Regions from separate parts of the Pseudoalteromonas sp. OANN1 genome, predicted to be linked through region 2. Evidence: predicted binding sites of a transcription regulator. Region 2 holds the regulator's gene; the other holds the start of a gene.

Region 1 (4,462 bases), on a different contig from region 2:
CTCAAGCCAATCAGTCAAACAGCCTATTTGGTAATATTTCAGTAAACGTCACCCGAGTACTTCCAAACGGCAATTTAGTGATCCGCGGCGAAAAGTGGTTAACTCTCAATACTGGCGAGGAATTTATTCGCTTAGAAGGATTAGTAAGACCTCAGGATGTAACGGCAGATAACACTGTTGAGTCCAATCGAGTGGCAAACGCTAGAATTCAATACTCAGGTAAAGGCGACCAACAAGAAGTGCAAAGTGCAGGTTGGTTAACGAGTTTCTTTATGAGCGCGCTGATGCCGTTTTAAGGTGCTGAAAATGAACAATATGCTTAAGAATATTTTGCTTATCGGTGCGGCCATTACGTTGGTTAGTTTTTCTTCTTTGGCTTCTGCTGAGCGAGTTAAAGACGTCAGTATGGTTGAAGGTGTTCGTTCAAACCAACTGGTTGGCTACGGCCTAGTTGTAGGCTTGCCTGGTACCGGTGAGCAAACCAGATTTACCGAGCAAAGCTTTAAAGCGATGTTGAATAGCTTTGGGATCACGATGCCCGCAAGCTTAAAGCCAAAAATTAAAAATGTTGCAGCTGTTGCGGTTCATGCTGACTTACCACCTTTTGTTAAACCCGGTCAAACCATTGACGTTACTGTTTCATCTATTGGTAGTGCTGGTAGTTTACGAGGTGGTACTTTACTTCAGACCTTTCTAAAAGGGGTCGATGGTAACGTATATGCAATCGCGCAAGGTAGCTTGATTGTTGGTGGTTTGGGCGCTGATGGTGCCGACGGGAGTCGAGTTGTGATCAACACCCCGACAGTAGGTCGGGTGGCAAACGGCGCGACAGTGGAGCGAGCAGTTCCAAGCCCGTTTACTCAGGGTGATTACATTACCTTTAACTTGAATAGACCAGATTTTACTACCGCAAAACGCTTGGCCGATACTATCAATGGCCTTGTTGGACCAAATAGTGCAAAACCTATGGATGCAGCATCAGTTCGAGTAATTGCACCAAGAGATCCGTCTCAGCGCGTTGCATATTTATCTACGCTAGAGAATCTTGAATTCAAACCAGCGGATACCGCTGCGAAGATCATCGTTAACTCGCGCACTGGCACTATCGTTATCGGCAAAAATGTCAAGTTGCAGCCTGCGGCAATTACTCATGGCGGCCTTACCGTAACAATTGCTGAGCAGCAAAATGTGTCACAACCTAATGCGCTGGCGAATGGCGAAACAACAGTGACGCAACAAAGTATTATTGATGTAAACCAGGATGATTCTCGAGCGTTTGTGTTTGACCCCGGCGTGAGCCTTGATGACTTGGTTAGGGCAATCAACCAAGTTGGCGCAGCACCTGGCGATTTAATGGCGATCCTTGAAGCGCTAAAAGAAGCGGGCGCAATAAATGGTCAATTAGTCGTCATTTGATGTTCCATTATTAATCAACTAGTTAGCCCTACAATTGTGGGGCTTTTTTTTGGCTCGGATTTTGCATTTCTATTTGTATAGTTATTAACGTCAAACAGTGCTGAGTGTATGAACACCGACCAATTGAAAAATCAAAGCTTTTTTGACCTAGGAAACCTTGATTCGATCCGTAAAGAGGCGCTTAAAGGTGCTGGCGATCAAGGTGCCTCAGATCAGGCATTGAAGAAGGCGGCACAACAGTTTGAGTCTATTTTTACGCAAATGTTGTTACAAAGCATGCGTAAAGCGAATGAGGCGCTAGAGGATAAAGACAGTCCATTTAACTCTAGCGGTGTCAAATTTTTTGAAGAAATGCATGATCAGCAACTTTCGATGCACTTATCTGAGCAGGGCAGCTTAGGACTTGCAGATCTGATTGTGCAGCAATTGTCTCCTAATTCTGAAAAGTATAAGCCTGCCTCAGTAATGAGAGCTGACGGCGATATTTCCTTTAAAAGACAGGCGACAACGAGTGAAAGTATGAATAAGCCTGAACCGCAGGCTGTCAATGTGAAGGCAGATACCTCAAGCGATGAACAAACAGGCTTTGGTTCTCCGGAGGAATTCGTCGACAGAATTTGGGAATACGCTCAAACAGCTGCGAAAAAGTTAGGCTTGAACCCTGCGGTAATGGTTGCACAGGCTGCACTGGAAACCGGTTGGGGTAAACACATCATCAGCAAAAAAGATGGTAGTAGCAGTTTTAATCTATTCAATATCAAAGCGGATAGCCGCTGGAGTGGTGAAAGCGCCAGAAAATCGACACTTGAATTTGAGCAAGGGTTACCGGTGCAAAAGCAAGCCGATTTCCGTGCTTATAAGTCGCTTGAACAAAGCTTTGATGATTATGTCAGTTTCCTAAAAGGCAATCCGAGATACGAGCAAGCCTTAAATAAGGCTGGTGATAGTCATGCTTATTTAAGTGAGCTTCAAAATGCAGGCTACGCGACCGATCCGAATTATGCCAACAAAATTAAGTCAGTTCTAAAGCGTATTGATGTATCCGATTTCTTATCCGGTGCGCTAACAAAGGGAGTCAGATGAGATGTCATTTGATCTATTAAATATTGGTGCGGCAGGGGTTAGGGCTAACTCTGAGTTACTACAAACCACCAGTAAAAACATCGCTAACCTAAATACCAAAGGGTATATCCGTGAACGGACTGAACACGGAACTATGATAGGTGGGATGGTTGGCCGCGGTGAAACCGTGCGTTTACTCAACCAATTTGCGCAGCAGCAGTTAAATCGTGATATTTCTAATCAGTCTTACTATGAGCAGTTTGTCACTGAGGCAAGCCGCGTTGACACGTTGTTTGCACAAGACTCAAACAGTCTGAGCAAGAGCATCAACTCGATGTTTAATAATTTACAAAGCGCGATTAACTTGCCTTCATCGACAACTAACCGCTCTTTATTTATGACAGGCGCTCAAGGCCTAGTCGATCAAATGGATAGATTGTCAGGTATTGTTGTTGATCAAAACAGTATTGTGAACGAGCAATTGGATATTTTCTCAGAAGAAGCTAACAACCTTGTTCAAAAAATCAGCGAGTTAAATAAACAAGTAGCGAGTAAATCAGCACTCAATTTGAACAATGTCGATCACAGTGTACTTAACGAGCGAGATCAAGCTATCAAGGAACTCGCTGAACTTGTAGATATAGAAACACTCGATGGTGAAAATGGCGAGAAGCTCGTATTTTTAGGCACTGGGGATGCACTTGTGATGCAAGGTGGAGCCTTCAATTTATTCGCGATGAAAGGCAACCCAGATCCTAACCATAAAGAACTAATCCTAGATATTAAAGATAAAAATGTTGTGCAGCTCGAGTTAGATAGCGGCAGCTTGAAAGGCAAAATCGGTGGGTTACTGGCGTTTAGAGATGAAGTGTTGATCCCGGCACAAAACCAACTAGGTCAAATTGGCCTCGCATTGGCAGATGCTTTTAATCAGCAAAATAGATTGGGAATGGACTTAGATGGCAACATAGGTGGAGATATATTTAAAATACCTACCGTGGGTGGCTTTGCTTACAGCGAAAATACAGGCACCGCAGCGCTTACGGCAACACTTGAGCCTGGGCGCGGCAATGAGTTGCCAGCTACCGATTTCCAAGTTACTTATACCAGTGCAACAACCGTTGAAATAACAGCTGTAGATGCCAAAGGCAATCCTATCGGTACTCCGACGACTGGTAATATTGCAGGTGGAGTCATCACGGGAACGGGCGATTATTTTGGCTTACAAATGAACGTAACGGGTAGTGGTGCAACAGGTGATAGATTTCTTGTGAAATTAAATCAACAGGCTGCAACTGGGTTGGAGCTTGCAACTCAAAGACCAGAAGCACTCGCATTAGCGTCGCCAATTCGTACTGAAAAATCAGCAGACAATAATGGTACGGCAACCATTTCAGCGGGAGTCGTCACTGATACCGATCCAGCGACTAGTGCGTTTACTGCAGGAACGCCGCCAACGTTGAATGATGGTCCTTATACTTTGACTAAAACAGCAAATGCTAACGAATATACGTTAACCAGTAATTCAGGTACAACGCATACCTTTACGGCTCCTGCCGATGGTAAAGATATTCTTTCTGGGGTGGGAGCCGCGCCTGTACCTTTTGATAATCTTGGCTTCACTTTCGATATCGAGGGTACACCGAATACCGGTGATAGTTTTGAGATTAGTTTTAACACTGGTGGCTTTGATGACAATCGTAATGGTGCTGCGCTCGATGGTCTGAAATCATCGGATTTAGTTAGACAAAATGTAGAGTCTACAGGTAGTACCGAAAGCCATAAAACCTTTAATGAAGCATATGCTGATATTGTCACAGGTGTTGGGGTTATTACCAATCAAGCGAAAACCAATGGCGCGGCATTTGAAGCGCTGGCTAATCAGTCAAGTGCATGGTTTGAGTCTCTATCGGGCGTAAACCTAGATGAAGAGGCGGCCAACTTGTTACGTTTTCAACAGTCTTACTCGGCTTCGGCGCAAGTC
Region 2 (19,347 bases):
TTGCGTTGCCAATGTGCTCAGCTAAAGCACCCCAAACAAATATAGATTACCTTAAAAACCAGCTGGCTAAGTTAGTGGTAGAAGAGCCAACCTTAGTCTGTTTACCTGAAACTTGGCTGGCGTTTTGCGACAATGCGCAACAGACTTGGGAATACGCGCAGCATAATGAAGCACTGCTCGAAGAGCTCTCAGCGCTTTGTCAACACCATAACATTTGGTTGGCGGCAGGTACCATCGCGATACCAAATCAGAACGATAAATATCTAGCTGCGAGTTACTTATTTAATTCGAATGGTGAAATCGTAGCGCGCTATAATAAGATCCATCTGTTTGACGCCGATGTGAGTGACAAAACTAAGCAATACCGAGAATCTGAGCGAACAGAGCCAGGTCAGGATATCGTAGTAGTGGATAGTCCATTTGGCAGAATTGGATTAAGCGTGTGTTATGATCTGCGCTTTCCAGGTTTGTTCCAAATGATGAGAGCGAAGGGAGCTGAGCTATTTTTAGTCCCGAGTGCTTTTACCTGTGCAACGGGCAAGGCACACTGGCAGCCATTATTACAGGCGAGGGCGATAGAAAACCAATGCTATGTTGTTGCAGCCGCGCAAGTAGGTTGTCATGAAAATGGCCGAGAAACCTATGGACACAGTTTAATTGTATCGCCTTGGGGTGAAGTCTTAATTGACTCTGGTGCGAGTTTAGAACCCATTTCACAGCAGCTAGATAGCGCGTTTCTTGATTCGATCCGGCAAAAAATGCCGGTTGCGGATCATAACCGATTTAAAAGTGAGTTTTTATGAGTAATGTAGAGCAGAATTTACTGACCAATAGCCAGCTGACACGTGAGCAATTATCACAAACTCTCGAGTATATTCATCAGCACAAAGTAAATTATGCCGATCTGTACTTTCAATCAAGCTACCATGAAACTTGGGTGCTGGAAGACGGCATAGTCAAAGACGGCAGCTACAACATCGAACGTGGTGTTGGTGTACGTGCAGTGAGTGGTGAGAAGACAGGCTTTAGTTATTCTGATGCCATCAATATTGAAGCCTTAACCAAAGCTGCAGAAGCTGCGCGTAGCATCGCGCAAGCTGGCGAAAGCAGTAAAGTCCAAGTATTTAGCGATGTAAAAGCACCCATTCAATTTCAACCAGCACAGCCAATTACCAGCATGAGTGATGCGGATAAAGTGGCTTTACTTAGAGAGATTGAACAGTGTATTCGCGATTTAGCGCCTGAGGCGCAGCAAGTGGTCAGTTCGCTGTCTGCGGTATATGAAGAAGTGTTAATTGCCGCAAGCGACGGCACATTTGCAACCGACATTCGCCCGCTAATACGTTTAAATTGCTCGGTACTACTTGAGAAAAATGGTCGCAGAGAGCGTGGCAGTGCCGGTGGGGGTGCGCGTTTAGATTATGGTTACTTTAAAGAGTTAGTAGACGGTGCACCGAGATGGGTGCAGTTTGCCAAAGAAGCTGTACGCCAAGCACGCGTGAATCTTGACGCCATTGATGCTCCGGCAGGTGCGATGCCTGTGGTGCTCGGTTCAGGTTGGCCGGGGGTTTTGTTACACGAAGCAGTTGGACATGGCCTAGAAGGTGATTTTAACCGTAAAGGTGCCTCTGCATTCAGTGGCAAAATAGGTGAACAAGTCGCTTCGAGTCTTTGTACTGTGGTGGATGATGGCACGATAGCCGACCGTCGTGGCTCTTTGAATGTGGATGATGAAGGTACGCCAGCGGCATACAACGTACTGATTGAAAATGGTATTTTGAAAGGCTATATGCAAGACAAGCAAAACGCAAGCTTAATGGGCGTGGCGCCTACAGGTAATGCGCGTCGTGAGTCTTATGCCCATTTACCGATGCCGAGAATGACAAATACCTACATGCTTGCGGGTGAGCACAGTCAAGAAGAGATCATTCGTAGTGTAGATAAAGGGATTTTTGCTAGTAACTTTGGCGGTGGTCAAGTGGATATTACCTCCGGCAAATTTGTATTCTCAGCGTCTGAAGCCTACTTAATAGAAAATGGTAAGATAACCCAACCAATTAAAGGCGCAACGCTGATTGGCAATGGTCCAGAGGTGATGAAAAAGGTCTCTATGGTAGGCAATGACCTTGCACTTGATAGAGGCGTTGGAGTATGTGGTAAAGATGGTCAAAGCGTCCCTGTGGGAGTCGGCCAACCGAGTTTGAAGATTGACGAAATTACTGTCGGTGGTACAGCGTAATACTACCTGCGATAACTAGGGCCTGTTGATCTTTGCTGTTTGATTTTTGTTCTCCTGAGTGTGTTTTGGTCGCGACGCTCGACTTGCCGCCTAGTAATCTAGGCAAAAGTTGAGCAACAATGAACAAAGCGCACTCAGGTGAACCCAAAGGGCAGCGCTTGATTAGTATTTCTACTGTGTTCTCGCCTGACTCACATAGAATAACTATGCTACGCAGGCTCTGCCTTGTACAAATACCAATCAAACTGCTGCAAAAACAAACTTGAAAGGTAAACAGGCCCTAATCATAAGCAAAAAGGCGCATCAGCGCCTTTTTATGTTGTATCAGAGCCACAACACTGCGTTACGGCATAATTGCTTCTTTTAAATACTGAAACAGCTCTTTGTAGGCTTTGCCTGGCTTCTCAGCTTTTACTTCTTTACTTGCTTGGCGCGCCATCTGGCGCATTTTTTGACGCTCAAGTTCAGGATACTTATCCAATAGCTCATTAATCTTGCTATCTCCTTTGGCAATCACTTCATCGCGAATAAGCTCAATCTTGTTCAGCAATACGTCTGCTTTATTGTTCTTATTTAGCATCAAATCCATCGCAGCCTGAATCTCTTCGACATTTGGAGTACTACGCAATGTCTTCGCAATATAGTTCATATGACGACGGTAAGCATCTGTTTTAGCACGTATCCTATCCGCAACAGTCATGGCCTCTTTAAGCTCGTCCGTTAGAGGTAACTTCTCACGCTGCTTCTTGGCAAGCCCTGCAATTTCACAGCCTAGTTCATGCAACTCTAGCGCCTCGCGCTTAAGCTCGCTTTTTGAAACGTAAATAATCTCTTCTTCGGTCGTTTGCTCGTGTTTAGCCATTGGTCTTGTCTATACTAGTAAATATTAAGGTCTCTAACATTAGAGTATACCACAATTGATCACTACAATAGTTAGTAGCTGTGATAGCATATTAACTAATATGTTTTAGTTAGACGAGCGAGCGGATAAGGTATCTATGACTCAACCTCAACAACACCCAATATATAATCAAATTGATGATGTGAAAAATGCAGTTGCCGATGTGTTAGCGCATGCTAAAAAACTAGGTGCAACTTCGGCAGAAGCGGCGATGTCTAGCACCTCTGGTCTGTCTGTAAGTACACGAATGGGAGAGGTTGAAACCATTGAGTTTAATCAAGACGGTGGTCTTGGTATCAGCGTTTATGTGGGTAACCATAAAGGCTCAGCATCAACAGCGGATCTGAGTCCTGAAGCTCTGCGCTCTGTGGTTGAAAAAGCCATAGATATCGCTCGATTTACCTCGGATGATCCCTGTAATGGTGTGGCGGATAAAGCCTTGCTAGAGATGTCACCAACAGATTTAGATCTTTTCCATCCTTGGCAAGTTTCTCCCGATGAAGCCATTGAGCAATGTATAGCTGCTGAAAAAGCAGCGTTAGAATTCGATCCTCGAATCGTGAATTCTGATGGCGCGAGCTTATCGAGCCACCAAGGGATCCGTGTATATGGCAATAGCCATGGCTTAATTGCAGGGTTCCCACGTACCAGACACAGCCTGAGTACTATGGTGATTGGTAAAGAAGGTGAGCAAATGCAACGGGACTCTGCATATACGTTATCTCGCGTGCACTCGGAGCTAAAATCCCCCGAAGAAGTTGGTTTAGAAGCGGCGCAATCAACGCTGGCAAAATTAGGCAGTCGTAAGGTATCAACGCGTAAAGTGCCAGTTATCTTTCGAGCGGATATTGCTAACAGCTTATTTGGACACTTAGTATCAGGTATCGGTGGTGGCGCGCTATATCGCAAGTCTAGCTTCTTATTGGATTCTTTAGACACACAGATTTTTAATCGCTGCGTAAACATTGAAGAGAAGCCACATTTACTAAGAGGACTTGCTTCTAGTCCTTTTGATAGTGAAGGTGTAAAAACCATCGACCGAGAAATTATCACAGATGGCGTGCTTAATACTTATTTATTGGCAAGCTATGCCGCACGTAGAATGAATATGCAAGCGACAGGTCACGCAGGTGGGATCCATAACTGGTTAGTAAAACCAACACACGACGATTTAACCAGCCTACTTGCGTCGATGGGCACTGGCTTGTTAGTCACTGAACTAATGGGACAAGGTGTTAATACGGTAACTGGTGATTACTCAAGGGGCGCTGCTGGTTTTTGGGTTGAAAATGGAGAACTTCAATATCCTGTAAGTGAAATTACGATTGCTGGTAATTTAAAAGATATGTTTATGGGGATTGAAGGGATTGGCGGTGATATTGAATGTCGAGGCGCAGTACAAACCGGCTCAATATTACTCAATACTATGCAAATAGCGGGCGAATAACTCTCCCTCCTCAGCTCAAGAAATGCTGGTTTTGACCAGCATTTCCCGCTATGTAGACTATGTTACTGCTACACTAATAACCAAGTGGCGGTGCCAAGGAATGCAAAGATCCCGACAATATCAGTAACCGTTGTTAGTACCACACTACCAGCTAGCGCTGGATCGATATTCATTTTCTTTAACATAATTGGAATACTGGCTCCCGCGATACCTGCAGCGACTAAGTTCATAAACATCGCGAAGGCAATTACAGCACCGAGTGTAAAATCCCACTGCCATATAGCAATAACCCCTGCGATCAAGACAGACCACAGCACGCCATTTAAGGCACCTATCGCCAGCTCTTTACCCATTAAAAACTTTTGGTTAGTCTGGTTAATATGACCAAGGGCAATACCACGGATCACTAAGGTTAGCGTTTGGCTACCGGCAACGCCACCCATACTTGGTACTATGCCATTTAACACCGCGAGAATAGGTAAAATATCCAGAGTACCTTCGAAGAAGCTTGCAACAAACGCTGCCATTAAGGCGGTTAACAGGTTAATCCCAAGCCAAATAGAGCGGCGCTGGCTACTTTTTAGAACTGGCGCAAAGGTGTCTTCTTCATCTTCAAGACCTGCCATACTTAACAAGCTGTGCTCAGCATCTTCACGGATGACGTCAACAACGTCATCAATGGTGACACGACCAAGCAAATGGGCGTTATCGTCAACTACAGGAGCTGAGATCCAGTTATGACGCTCAAAAAGCTGCGCCACTTCAGATTCATCCATGGAGATAGGGATCGTTTCCTTATCTTCATCCATCAAGTCTCGAACCATACTGTCAGGAGACTTAGTTAATAAGGTATTGACTGGCAGCGTACCTAAAAAGCAGTTGTCTTTATCAACTACATACAACTCGTCCGTACCGTCTGGCAATTCGCCTTTAAGACGTAGATATCTAAATACAACTTCTAAGGTAACATCGGGTCGAATAGTGACCGTGTCGGTGCTCATTAGCGCACCGGCCGAGTGCTCCTTGTAGGACAATGCTTGTGTCGCACGTTCTCTATCTTGGCTATCCATCGCACCAATAACATCTTGGTAGACGGTATCAGGCAGGCTTCTCAGGACATCACCAAGGTCATCGTCGTCCATGTCTTCTGTAGCGGCAGCAATTAGCTCCGGCTCCATCTGGGCGATGATCCCAAGTCTTACGTCCTCTGACAGTTCCTCTAAAACATCCCCTTGGATATCTGGGTCAACGAGCTGCCACAGCATAGAGCGAACTTTATGAGGAGATGATTCTAAAAGCAGTGCTGTATCACAAGGAGCTGTTTCTGCGAGCATACGCCTAACTTGAACAAACTGACCACTGTTTAAGGCTTTAGTTACCTTTTGGAGTTGTTCCAGTGTGTAGTCTTGTTCAAATACTTCAGGCATAGGCATCCTTTTTGATAATAATGTTGGCTAACGTGATGAAGTTAACCCAATTCATTTACTTTATCGCAGAAATCAATTTCTTAATTTGAATTTTATTCGTGTTGTTTCTGCTGGTGGGTTGCTATCGTTAATACACGTTAAAGGTGTACGCAACGATAAAATAGGATTTTCTCGGCAACTCGCTTTACTGCACGAAAGAAACCTAAATTGGTATTACAGTGTAACTCAGTTTATTGGGAACTACCAAGGTTTACGCTTAATTATGAGAGACTTATTATACCAATTCGCTTAATTAAGTGATCTATTTTGAGGCGAGAAAATCTTGTCGATAACACGGCGAAAATTTTGCTATTTAACCTGAGGTTTGGATAAGGAATGTTCCAACTCATTGTTGCTAAAGCACAACTTAGTTTTTTCCTTGTTTAGCCAGCAAGTTTTAGGGAAAACAAGGCGAATTTACGCACCAATAGCTGGCTATTGGAAGTGAATTCAACGCAGTTAGCGCTAAAACTTGCTGCTAGAAAGGCATTAATTATCCGCAGCTCAGGTTATTTAGTTGTTCTAAATGAAAAATTTTTAACACAGTCAGCGTCAGATTTGCTCCTTCAAATTGAGCAAGTATTAAGACTAATTGGTATTATACCAGTCTGGTTACGGAGGGGGAGATTAGCAGGGAATAAATGAATCGGGCCTTAGTGCTATCTGGGCGCTAGTAACCCAAGTTACTCGGATTCATTAAATTTATTTTCTATTAGTCCACCAATGGCGTCTAGTGCATACTGAGCATCGGGACCTTCACAAACCACTCGTACTTCTTTTCCTTGGCTGCTTTCAAGTAACAACAGCGCTAGTACGCTGTCAGCAGCAGCACTTTTGTCTCCTTGATATAAGGTCACTTCGGCATCAAATTGGGTCGCTAATTGCGCAAGAACCGTCGCTGCTCGAGCGTGCAGGCCGAGCTTGTTCTGGATTAAAAACGTATCTTCTAACATTTAACCCTCTTGCTCACGGTGGCGAATTTTGACGTTGGGATGGGTTTTTGCAAATCGCTCGCCAATGGTTTGCGCTAAGTATACCGAGCGATGTTGTCCACCAGTACATCCTATTGCGATCGTTAGATAACTGCGATTATTACGCTCTAAGTGTGGTAACCAAGTTTGTACAAAGGTTTGGATCTGCCAAGTAAACTTTTGCACGATGCTGTGACTCGACAAATAGTCTTTGACTGGCTGATCTAGGCCAGTTAGCGGCTTAAGCTCAGGCTCCCAATGTGGGTTGGGCAAAAAGCGCGCATCAAAAACGTAATCCGCTTGTTTTGGGATGCCGTGTTTAAAGCCGAAAGATTCAAAGGTAATAATGAGTTGTTTGTCTTTCTTACCTAAGATTTTTTCGCGGATATCTTCCGCAAGTTGATGAACGCTCAGGCCTGTAGTATCAATGAGAAAATCAGCGCGTGTGATCAACACGTCTAACAATTCCCGTTCTTTCTTTATCGCAACATCTAATGGAAGATTATGTAGTGAAAGAGGGTGCAAACGGCGTGTTTCTGAGAAGCGTTTTATCAGGGTTTGATCGTCACTGTCTAAATAAAACAGGGTAGGTTTGGCGAAACCAGGCAAGTATTCAAGAATGTCATTAAACTCGTCCTGTTCTTTAGGCAAGTTTCTAACATCAATACTGACTGCAATTTTATTATAATTGTCGGAAACGCTGCGGACTAAAGACGGCAGTAAATTGACTGGAATGTTATCTACACAATAGTAGCCTAAGTCTTCCAATACTCGAAGCGCTACAGATTTACCAGAGCCTGAGCGGCCACTGATAATGATAAGCTCGAGTCCTTTTTCTTCATCACTCATCAAGTTCACCTTGGATCACTGCATATAACTCGTCATCACTTTTTGCTTGCCTAAGCATTTTGCAAAAAGACTTGTCTCTGAGTGTATCAGCAATCGCCGCTAAGGTCTTCAGGTGCTGTTGATTATCACCTTCGGGTACGATGAACGCGACAAAAATATCGACAGGCTGCTTATCTATGGCTTCAAACTGGATCCCTTGCTCGCTAACAAGCACCATTGCAAGGATTTTATCCAAACCTTCAAGTCTACCATGAGGAATGGCAATACCTTTACCGATCCCTGTGCTGCCTAATTTCTCTCGCGCCATTAAAGCGTCTAAGATAGCATGCTGACTGGTATTTGGAATTTGGCTATGAGCCAGTTCGCTGATGTATTCTAAAATACGTTTTTTGCTATTAAAAAGGACCGCAGCTTTACTGCAGTCCTTGTTCACCAATTCACTTAATTTCATCTTAGTGTCGAGTGAGCTTCTCTTTGTGTTTAATAACTTGACGATCTAGCTTGTCGATAAGGCCATCAATTGCGGCATACATATCTTGATGCTCTGTTGATGCAAATAGCTCGCCGCCGTTTACGTGTAATGTTGCTTCTGCTTTTTGTACTAGCTTCTCGACATCAAGGATCACATGCACGTTATTGATATGATCAAAGTGCCTTTCTAGCTTCGCAAACTTGTTGGTGACATAGTCTCTTAATGAGTCAGTAATTTCTACATGGCGACCAGTTAGATTTAGTTGCATAAGCATTTTTCCTTCTTGGTTTTTACGTCTTATATCAAGCTTTTACGCTGATTTGACGGTGGAATGGCTAGGGATTCACGATATTTTGCAATCGTACGTCTCGCTACCTTAATTCCTTGCTCAGCTAAGATATCTGCAATTTTGCTGTCACTCAATGGTTTCGCGGTATTTTCTGCAGCTATCAGCTTTTTGATAAGTGCTCTAATTGCTGTAGAAGAGCACTCACCTCCATTTTCTGTACTTACATGGCTAGAGAAGAAGTACTTCAGCTCAAATATTCCCCGAGGTGTATGCATGTATTTTTGTGTTGTCACACGGGAAATTGTGGACTCATGCATCTCAACCATTTCAGCAACATCATTTAGCACCATAGGGCGCATTGCTTCGGGGCCATGTTCAAAGAATGCCTGTTGTTGTTGCACAATGCAATTGGTAACTTTTAATAAAGTATCATTTCGGCTTTCTAAGCTTTTAATAAACCACTTCGCTTCTTGTAAATGTGAGCGAATAAACTGACTATCTGTACTGGATTTCGCTGTTCTAGACATCGCAGCATAATGGTCGTTTACTTTTATTTTAGGCATAGCATCAGGATTTAGCTCTACGACCCAACGACCTTTTACTTTTTTCACCGATACGTCAGGGATCACATATTCAGGCTCTTCATGAATAATGCTTGCCGCTGGTTTTGGGTTAAGACTATGAATTAACGTCATGACCTCTTTGAGATCGGCTTCTTTAAGGCGTGTTTTCTTAGTCAAAGTTCGATAGTCACGGCTGGCAAGCAAGTCGATATGCTCTGTCAGGATCATTTTCGTTTCGGCAATCCATGGCGTATCTGGGGCGAATTGATTTAGCTGAATACACAAGCATTCTTGTAAACTACGCGCTGCGATACCGACAGGATCGAAAAGCTGAATACGTTTGAGCACGGCTTCGACTTCATCCAGCTCAATAGGCTCTTCGCTACTCTCATCATTAATGCTTTCTAAAATGTCTTCGCAAGACAGTGTTAAAATGCCTGACAGGTCGACCGCTTCAATAATCGCAATCGCAATCGCTCTATCTGTTGGACTAAATGGTGTCAGCTCAAGTTGCCACATGAGATAGTCGTGGAGAGATTCAGAGGTTTCCCCTTGATAAACATTATCGTCATCGGGAAGTGGGCCTGAGCTTGCAGCGGGCGCTGCACTCATATACTCGTCCCAAGTGACATCCATGGCGAGGTCATCGCTCACCGTGTCTTTGCTCATGGCTGTATCTGAGTCTATCTCATAGTCACTAACCTGCACTTCATCGCTTGAATCTTGATTGTCGTCAGCACTGCTCTTTTCTTGACTGTGTTGGTCAGTGTTTTCGCCGTCAGTATTATCACCTTCTTCCACTTCCAACAATGGATTGCTGTCTAATGCTTCTTGTATTTCTTGTTGCAGATCCAATGTACTAAGCTGCAGCAAGCGAATGGCTTGTTGCAGTTGTGGAGTCATTGTAAGTTGCTGCCCCATGCGCAGCTGTAATGATTGCCTCATGTATCTCTAACAATCCTTTTTAACAGTTATTAATACTACGTCTTAACTATAGCTTGAATTGTTCGCCTAGGTAGACATCTCTTACGGTTTGATCTGCCAAAACATGTTCTGGCGTGCCTGCAGCGATTAACTCACCATGTGAAACGATGTAGGCTTTTTCACATACGTCCAGTGTTTCTCTAACGTTATGATCGGTGATTAGCACACCGATACCGCGGTTTTTTAGGTGCTCTATGATTGTCTTTATATCTAACACCGAAATAGGATCAACACCAGCAAAAGGTTCATCTAACAGGATAAACTTAGGGTTAGCGGCTAAAGCGCGAGCAATTTCTACGCGTCTTCTTTCGCCTCCCGACAATGCCATGCCCTGTGAGTCGCGAATGTGTTGGATATTAAACTCATCCAGTAACTCGTTTAGTTCAGCTTCTCTTTCAACTTTAGATAAGTCTTTTCGAGTTTCTAAAATCGCCATCAAATTTTGATAGACCGTGAGTTTTCTAAAGATCGAAGACTCTTGCGGTAGATAACCAATACCAAGTCGCGCGCGGCTGTGCATTGGTAGCAAAGTGATATCTTCGTCATCAATCTGAATAAAACCTTTGTCGCTTGGTACTAACCCTACAATCATATAAAAGGTCGTGGTTTTACCTGCGCCATTCGGGCCCAATAAGCCTACAATGCTGCCAGCTTGAACACTTAAGCCAACATTTTTGACGACCTGGCGGCCTTTATAACTCTTTGCTAGACCAGTTGCTTTGAGCTCGCTCATTAATTGTTACCTTCTTCCTGCGCTTTTTTATCTTTTGCGTCTTTTTTGTCATCAACAGGAACAAGGATGGTTCTTACACGGGAATCTTCTTGGTCTGAGCGCTCAGCACTGATCAGTTGCTTTTCAATGTCATAGGTGATGACCTGAGCATTGATTTTTTGCCCAGTTTGATTGATTTCCGCATCGCCAGAAATGACTAAGGTGCCTTTCGCAACGTCGTAGCGAATTTCGTTTGCTTTGGCTTCTAGCAAATTACCATCAGGTTGACGTTCGCTGAAAATAGCTGGGCTGCCAGTTGCAACAAGCAGTTGCTTGTTAGTACCAAGCTCCGCGCGGCGATGGACTTCTAGGCGATCGGCATTTATTTTTCTGTTGCCATGAATAATAACAACATTCTGTTCAAAAATACCGATGTTGCTTTGCAGTTGAGCTTGCTGACGGCCAGCATCAATAATGACTTCATTTTGTTCTGCAGCAATTACTAGAGTAGAACTTGCAAGCAAGCCGATGAAAACTAGTTTGTTAATGATTTTACTGGTCATAATAAATTGTCTTTGTGTGGTTGATGAGTTCGATCACTTGCTTTTGTAGATCCGCATGCAGTCCTTTACCCGTGATCCTAAGACTAGGACCCGTGATAACGACAGGGTGTTCCGACTTCATCAATTTTTGCTTAATTTCAACTCTTACATTATCGGCATTGATATCGGTGATCATGGCGTTAGGCGTTAAATTCTTTGCCAGCACATTGCCCTCTAATATCAAGGTATTATTTTCGTATAGTGTTGCTTCTAATGCACTTATTTGCCAATTTTGCTCACCGTTATATAAGGTGAAAATGGGCTTTTCAAAGTGACTAAAGCCAAGATCTTGATACAACTCCATCTTATCAGCAGTTACCTGATAGTTTAATAAGCCATTTTCACTATAGGTCGTTTGCTGAAGTGTGGTTGCAACATAATCGGGCTTAGCTAACGGTTCATCTTCTTTTGCTGAGTCCACCTCTGATGGATTAAACATGGGCGACCACATCCATACCATTATTGAAGCGAAAACAATGAGTAAGATGACACGCAATACGGTCATGTACTTGATCCTTTGGAAGTCAATAAGTGATTTTGGCTGAGCATTAGAAGATCAGTCAGTTCTCTCACAGCACCAAAACCACCAGGCATCAAAGTGGTGTAGTGGGCGATACGTTTGACAAGAGGATGTGCATCATTGACGGCAACGGCAAAACCGACCTGTTCCATTACGGGTAGGTCTGGACCATCATCACCAATATATGCAATTTCGTCATCACTAAGGTTGAGCTTAGTCTTCAATTCATCATATGCCACTAACTTGTTTTCTTGGCCTTGGTAAATATAAGTTACATTTAAACTAGTCATGCGTTGCTGAACTATTTGTGAATGTCTACCTGTGATAACGGCGACTTCGATACCACTATCAATCAAGGCTTTAATACCAAACCCGTCTTTGGTATTAAATGCTTTCAGTTCTTCACCATTGTTACCAAGGTATATACGTCCATCTGAGAATACGCCATCAATATCGCAAATCAATAATTTGATTTGTTTTGCTTTTTCCCAAGCTTCAGTTGAAATCGTCTGATATAAATCTTCAAATTGCATTACAGCACCCCCGCTCTAAGTAAATCTTGCGTATTCAAGGCGCCAACCGGTATGTTGTTTTTGTTTACCACAATCAAGCCATTAATTCGTTTGGTTTCCATGATATTGAGTACCTCTGCTGCGAGCATATCGGCGCGTGCCGTCGTACTTTTAGCCGTCATAACTTGCGTGATTGGGGTGGTGTGAATATCGATCTTTTGTTCGATAATACGGCGCAAGTCGCCATCGGTAAAAATACCTTGCAATTGCGAGCTTTCATCTACGATTGCCGTCATACCTAAACTTTTAGCTGACATTTCAAATAAAGCTTCTTTAACTGTGCAATGACTTTTAACCATAGGGATTGCATCCCCTTGATGCATGACATCAGCAACGGTTAGTAGTAGACGTCTTCCTAAACTACCACCTGGATGGGAAAGTGCAAAATCATCAGCCGTAAAGCCTCTGGCTTCAAGTAGCGCAACCGCGAGTGCATCGCCCATCACTAGCGTAGCTGTGGTGCTCGCCGTGGGTGCAAGTCCTAATGGGCAGGCTTCTTTTGATACCTTAACACAAAGGTGAACCGTCGCATTACGAGCCATTGTAGAGCTCGGGTTGCCTGTCATAGAAATAACGGGGGCCCCTAAGCGCTTTATCACAGGCAGGATTGAGATCACCTCTTGGGTTTCCCCTGAGTTGGAGATCATCAAAACCACATCATCTTTGGTGATCATACCCAAGTCGCCGTGACTTGCTTCTCCTGGATGAACAAAAAATGCAGGGCTGCCAGTACTTGCGAGTGTCGCTGCGATTTTGTTTCCGATGTGGCCGGACTTACCCATGCCAATCACGATGATACGACCTTGGCAGCCAAACATAATTTCACAGGCTTTTACAAATTGTTGATCAACAAACTGTTGCACTTCTTCTATTGCTGCAAGTTCAGTAGCAAAAACTTGACTTGCAGAATCAATAAATGGGTTCGTTGTCACAAGGCTTCCTTAAATGATGTAGTAAATATAACCGACGAAGCTTGCGACAAGTATGCCACCTTCCAAGCGGTTGATGCGGCGCTGACCTGTTAGGCTGAGGCTCATTAGGATAAGCAGCAGTGTCGCGCCAAGCATAATAAAGATATCACGTGACGCAATATTGGCGTCGAGGACAGATGGGTTAATAATCCCAGCAATCGATAGCACTGCCAATATATTAAAGATATTCGAGCCAATAATATTGCCAAGCGCTAGATCGTCTTCTTTTTTAAGTACGCCAGCAACACATGCCGCAAGCTCGGGTAAACTAGTACCAACGGCGATAATGGTTAATCCTATTAGCAGGTCACTCATGCCAAAATATTTGGCGATGTCAACCGCGGCGCCAACGAGATAGTCCGCGCTAATAGGCAGTAAAATCATACCCACGATTAACCAGAAAACGGCTTTTTGAGTTGGAATATTATTTGGCACTTCTTCACAGGCTTCACTGACAAATGGGTCATCATTATCTCCACCACCACGCTTGGTGATAATGATAAGTGCAAGAAGAAAAGCGGCGAAACCGACTAATAACAAAACACCTTCTACGAAACTAAAGTGGTTATCACTAACGATATACCAAGCTGCCAATGAAACGATGACTAACAGCGGCATTTCGCGGCGCAAAATACCAGAGCCAACGGAGAGTGGCCTTAATAACGCGGTGAGACCCAAAACGAGTAAGATATTGGCGATGTTAGAACCTATGGCATTGCCCACGGCGGTGTCTGTTTTATCTGCAAGAGCGGCTTGCGCAGCAACCATCATTTCTGGTGCTGAAGAACCCATGGCCACGATAGTTAAACCAACAATTAATGTTGGCACACCAAAGTTTCGTGCAAGAGCGGCCGCACCAAAAACAAAGCGGTCAGCACTCCAAACCAGTGCAATAAAGCCAAGAATGAGAATAACAAACGATAAAACCATGAACCTCTAGCCAATAGGATTAAAATTTCGATAGATACTACCAAAAGCGCTCTGGAAAGTATAAGCAAACCGTTACATTTCACTACTTACAAAATTTTACCAAAACGATTTTCCATCTTGTTTGAAAAAAAAGTATCATACTTGGATGAATATAGTCTGGATCTGGAGAGCGACTTGTCGCAGTCAATTGTAGAAATCAAGGATGTAACCTTCTCTCGGGGTGAAAGGATCATCTACAAAAACATGAGCTTTTCCGTACCAAAGGGCAAAATTACCGCAATAATGGGACCGAGTGGCATTGGTAAAACTACCATGTTGCGATTAATCGGTGGTCAGCTTAAGCCTGATAGCGGTGATATTCTTTTTGCTGGAAACAGTATTCCTAACATGTCACGAGCAGCTTTGTATCAAGCTCGAACGCGGATGAGTATGTTATTTCAAAGCGGCGCTTTGTTTACCGATATGAGCGTGTTCGACAATGTGGCTTTTCCTCTACGCGAGCATACCGAATTATCTGAAGAATTAATCCGTTTAGTGGTGCTGATGAAGCTTCAAGCGGTTGGTCTTCGTGGTGCAAAAGATTTAATGCCGGCAGAGCTTTCTGGTGGTATGGCAAGACGCGCGGCTTTAGCACGTTCTATTGCACTTGATCCTGAATTAATTATGTACGATGAGCCGTTTGCAGGTCAGGACCCGATCTCCATGGGCGTTCTAGTTCGGCTGATTAAGTCCCTTAATGAAGTATTGGGGTTATCGTCACTGATAGTCACTCATGATGTTACGGAAGTGCTGAGTATTGCCGACCACGTCGTTATTATTGCAGAGCAAGGTGTGATTGGTACAGGAACCCCTGAGCAGATGCTTGAACACGAATCGCCATTAGTACAGCAGTTCTTACAGGGCCTTGCGGATGGACCTGTGCCATTCCACTTTAAAGCGCCTGATTATCAGCAAGCGCTGTTGCAAGGAGAGTGAGTATGGTCGACTTTTTACAAAAACTAGGCCACAAAACCCTCAGCCGTTTTGCTGCACTTGGCCGTGCCACAACAATGCTTTTTGGGGCGCTATGTAGCTTACCCAATTTCCGAAAAGGCACGCCGCTGTTGATAAAGCAACTTTACATGGTTGGTCATCAATCATTGTTGATTATCATGGTGTCTGGTTTATTTATCGGCATGGTATTGGCATTACAAGGCTATACCGTGTTAGTTGGGTATGGCGCTGAAGATAGCCTTGGACCTTTGGTTGCTTTGAGTTTACTCAGGGAGTTGGGCCCCGTGGTGACTGCACTCTTATTTGCAGGGCGTGCAGGCAGTGCGTTAACTGCAGAAATCGGTTTGATGAAGGCTACGGAGCAATTATCTAGTTTAGAAATGATGGCGATAGACCCGCTTAAGCGCGTGGTTGCCCCTCGTTTTTGGGCCGGTTTTATTAGTATGCCGTTACTCGCATTGATATTCTCTGCGATCGCTATTTTAGGCGCACACTTGGTGGGTGTTGATTGGTTAGGCGTAGATTCAGGTAGCTTCTGGTCAATTATGCAATCGCAAGTGTCGTTTCAACAAGACATCTTAAATGGTCTTATTAAGAGTTTCGTATTTGCACTATTAGTAACTTGGATCGCGCTATACAAAGGCTATGACTGTATTCCTACTTCTGAAGGGATAAGTAAAGCGACGACAGAGACGGTAGTACATTCTTCACTGGCTGTACTTGGCTTTGACTTTGTATTAACAGCGGTTATGTTCTCAAGTTAAAAGGTTTTAAAAATGAATACACGGAAAATAGAAATTTTAGTTGGGTTGTTCGTGGCATTGGGCATTGCTGCATTTGTTATGTTGGCGCTAAAGGTAGCTAATTCAGGCTTAAGCGGCAATGGTGAAACTTATACTTTGCATGCTAAGTTCGAAAATATAGGTTCGTTGAAAACCCGCGCTCCAATTAAGGTGGGTGGGGTTGTGATTGGTCGTGTTGATGGAATTCACATCCATCCACAAGAGTTCGTGCCAGTAGTTTCAATGAGTTTAGATAAAAACTACGAGTGTCAGTTTTCCGATACGTCGTCGGTTTCGATTTTGACTTCGGGCATTTTGGGTGAGCAGTATTTAGGTATTTCTCCGGTTATTGCTGCTGAATCTGCGAAGCAAAAATGTCTTGGTCAGGAGGTAACGAGTGAAGATAGCGTTGATCTTGAGTCTCTTTTTGGTGTGGAAACAAAAGCGCTAAAAGACGGTGACATGATCACAGATACAAAATCGGCACTGGTATTAGAAGAGCTAATTGGTCAGTTCCTATTTAATCAAGGGAGCGAGTAAATATGTTAAAAAACATCTATGCGAAATGTCTGACTTTGTTTGTAGCATTGATGGCTACCGCATTGGTTCAGGCGAAAGAAGTAGACTCAAGCGATCCTTATAAAATGGTGGAGCAAGTTGCGGCGCAAACTTTTCAGCGTGTTACGAAAGAGCAAAACATCATTGAAAAAGACAAAGAACACTTACGCGTTATCGTAGAAGAAGAGCTCTTGCCTTACATTGATTACAAATATGCTGCGTATCGTGTATTAGGTTCTTATATTCAAAAGGTTCGCAACATTGAAAGTAAAGAGGAGAAAGCTGCTGCTGTCGAGCATATTAGAGAATTTATTGAGGTATTCAAAAATTACTTGGTAGCGACTTATGCTGGTGTATTTACTCAATATAAAGACCAAAAGGTAGAGTTTGGTGAGCATCGCCCATTTGAGAATGAAGCTGTGGTGGTTGTTAAGACCAAAATTGTAGAGCCAGGTAAGCCTGATATCAAAATCGATTTTAAAGTTAGACGCGGACAAGACGGTGACTGGCGTGCTTTTGACATGATGGCGGAAGGCATTAGTTTACTTGATGCCAAACAATCGGAGCTACATGGTATTTTACGACAGCAGGGTATTGAACATGTGATCCAACTGTTAGATAAGAAGAGCAAGCTTCCGGTGCAATTTAGAGGGGATGATGGTGACGCCTAATATTTCATTCACCGAAAGTAAAGGTGAAATCGTGTTAACTGGTGAACTTACGAGAGCGAGTTTACCAAGCGCACTGAAACAGTCGACCATCGTTCAAGTGTTGAAAAATGCACAATCAACCGTCTATTTTAACCTTTCTGAGGTGACAAGGGTTGACACCGCGGGCTTAGCTTGGTTAATTCACTCTTTAGGTCAATTGAAACAGCGCGACATTCGTCTCGAGCTGAAAAATACGCCTGAGCAACTGCAAAATTTAATGGAGTTGGGACAGGTGACAACCCTATTTGAGTGAGTCTAATGGAAACAAATCAAGTCGAAACTTTATTGAGAGATGCACTATCGCTTGACGAGATCATCGTTAAAGCTAATGGTAGTCACTACGAAGTCATTGCTGTTGGAACGTGTTTTGACGGATTAAGAAGGCTGAAAAGAGAACAGCTGATCTACGGCCCACTGATGGATACTATTAAAGACGGCACTATGCATGCTGTTAGTATTCGTGCATTCACACCTGATGAATGGCAAAAAGAGCGCAAATTTATTCTTCCACAATAACGGAGTGCCGCAATGGATCAGTTTGTTATCCAAGGTGGCACCACTTTAGCCGGTGAAGTCACTATTTCAGGGGCTAAAAACGCAGCCCTACCTATTTTATTCGCCGCTCTGCTTGGCGATGGTAAAAGCCGTTTTTCTAATGTACCGCACTTACGCGATATAGGTACCACAGAAGCCTTATTAAAAACACTGGGCGCTGAAGTTGAGTGGGACGGCGATATCTTAGAAATCAACGGAGCAACGGTAAATAGCGTGCTTGCACCTTATGAACTCGTTAAGCAAATGCGTGCGTCGGTACTGGCGTTAGGCCCATTAGTTGCCAGATTTGGTCAGGCGCAAGTTTCCCTACCGGGAGGGTGTGCTATTGGTGCTCGTCCAGTCGATCTGCATATTTCAGGCCTTGAGAAAATGGGCGCTAAGATCAAAGTTGAGAATGGTTATATCCATGCGGTAACCGAAGGTCGTCTTCGGGGAGCCGAGATCTTTATGGAAACCGTCAGCGTTGGTGCTACTGAAAACTTATTGATGGCTGCAACCCTCGCCGATGGTAAAACTGTGATAGATAATGCTGCGCGAGAGCCAGAGATTATTAACTTAGCTGAATGCTTAGTTGCCATGGGTGCCAAGATCAATGGTGCAGGCTCTAGCCGAATTGAGATAGAAGGCGTTGAGCGTCTTAATGGTTGTGAGCATAAAATCCTTCCTGATCGCATCGAAACAGGGACCTTTTTGGTTGCTGCGGCAATGGCAAAAGGCGAAGTACTATGTAAAAACACGGATTATCATAGTCTTGAACCTGTGCTTGAAAAGCTACGTGCCGCCAATGCTATTGTTGAGGTAAGTGAAGACAGTATTTATGTGGATATGCGTCAACGCGCTTTGAAAGCCGTTAATATTAAAACCATGCCACATCCTGGCTTTCCAACAGACATGCAAGCTCAGTTTACTGCATTAAATGTGGTGGCTGAAGGTAGCGCGACAATCACAGAAACTATCTTTGAAAACCGCTTTATGCATGTGCCAGAGTTACAGCGTATGGGCGCGAATATTCGTTTAGAAGGCAACACTGCAATCTGTGGTGAGACAGAGTCGTTATCTGGTGCACAGGTAATGGCAACCGATTTACGCGCTTCAGCGAGTCTTATCCTAACGGGTATTGTTGCAACAGGCGAAACCATCGTAGATCGCATCTATCATGTTGATAGGGGCTATCAGAAGATAGAAGATAAGCTAAGCCGTTTAGGTGCAAATATAAAACGCCGTAAAACCTGAGCATAATTAAGCAAATTGGTAAAAAACG

What was found. Region 2 encodes sigma-54, which starts transcription at its own class of promoters, with help from an activator protein. Its sites were predicted from a motif close to GTTGGCACGNNNNTNGNNT; they were not measured.
Region 1: a site for sigma-54 is predicted at 1,465-1,483, ahead of flgJ (flagellar assembly peptidoglycan hydrolase FlgJ). Genes of this name have one in related genera too.

Annotation. Positions count from the first base shown of each region.
Region 1 covers NZ_JAMXSE010000006.1:165,917-170,378, forward strand. The annotation lists gene flgH (flagellar basal body L-ring protein FlgH) at 1-296, shown strand, start outside; gene NH462_RS07755 (flagellar basal body P-ring protein FlgI) at 316-1,416, shown strand; gene flgJ (flagellar assembly peptidoglycan hydrolase FlgJ) at 1,525-2,499, shown strand; gene flgK (flagellar hook-associated protein FlgK) at 2,501-4,462, shown strand, end outside.
Region 2 covers NZ_JAMXSE010000007.1:155,733-175,079, reverse strand. The annotation lists gene NH462_RS08625 (carbon-nitrogen hydrolase family protein) at 1-803, shown strand, start outside; gene tldD (metalloprotease TldD) at 800-2,239, shown strand; gene yjgA (ribosome biogenesis factor YjgA) at 2,583-3,101, opposite strand; gene pmbA (metalloprotease PmbA) at 3,238-4,587, shown strand; gene mgtE (magnesium transporter) at 4,656-6,014, opposite strand; gene NH462_RS08600 (HPr family phosphocarrier protein) at 6,737-7,006, opposite strand; gene rapZ (RNase adapter RapZ) at 7,007-7,873, opposite strand; gene ptsN (PTS IIA-like nitrogen regulatory protein PtsN) at 7,866-8,324, opposite strand; gene hpf (ribosome hibernation promoting factor) at 8,326-8,613, opposite strand; gene NH462_RS08580 (RNA polymerase factor sigma-54) at 8,643-10,142, opposite strand; gene lptB (LPS export ABC transporter ATP-binding protein) at 10,189-10,914, opposite strand; gene lptA (lipopolysaccharide transport periplasmic protein LptA) at 10,914-11,456, opposite strand; gene lptC (LPS export ABC transporter periplasmic protein LptC) at 11,446-12,000, opposite strand; gene kdsC (3-deoxy-manno-octulosonate-8-phosphatase KdsC) at 11,997-12,548, opposite strand; gene NH462_RS08555 (KpsF/GutQ family sugar-phosphate isomerase) at 12,548-13,519, opposite strand; gene NH462_RS08550 (calcium/sodium antiporter) at 13,529-14,488, opposite strand; gene NH462_RS08545 (ATP-binding cassette domain-containing protein) at 14,663-15,463, shown strand; gene mlaE (lipid asymmetry maintenance ABC transporter permease subunit MlaE) at 15,466-16,245, shown strand; gene mlaD (outer membrane lipid asymmetry maintenance protein MlaD) at 16,258-16,803, shown strand; gene NH462_RS08530 (ABC transporter substrate-binding protein) at 16,806-17,492, shown strand; gene NH462_RS08525 (STAS domain-containing protein) at 17,479-17,784, shown strand; gene NH462_RS08520 (BolA family protein) at 17,790-18,047, shown strand; gene murA (UDP-N-acetylglucosamine 1-carboxyvinyltransferase) at 18,060-19,319, shown strand.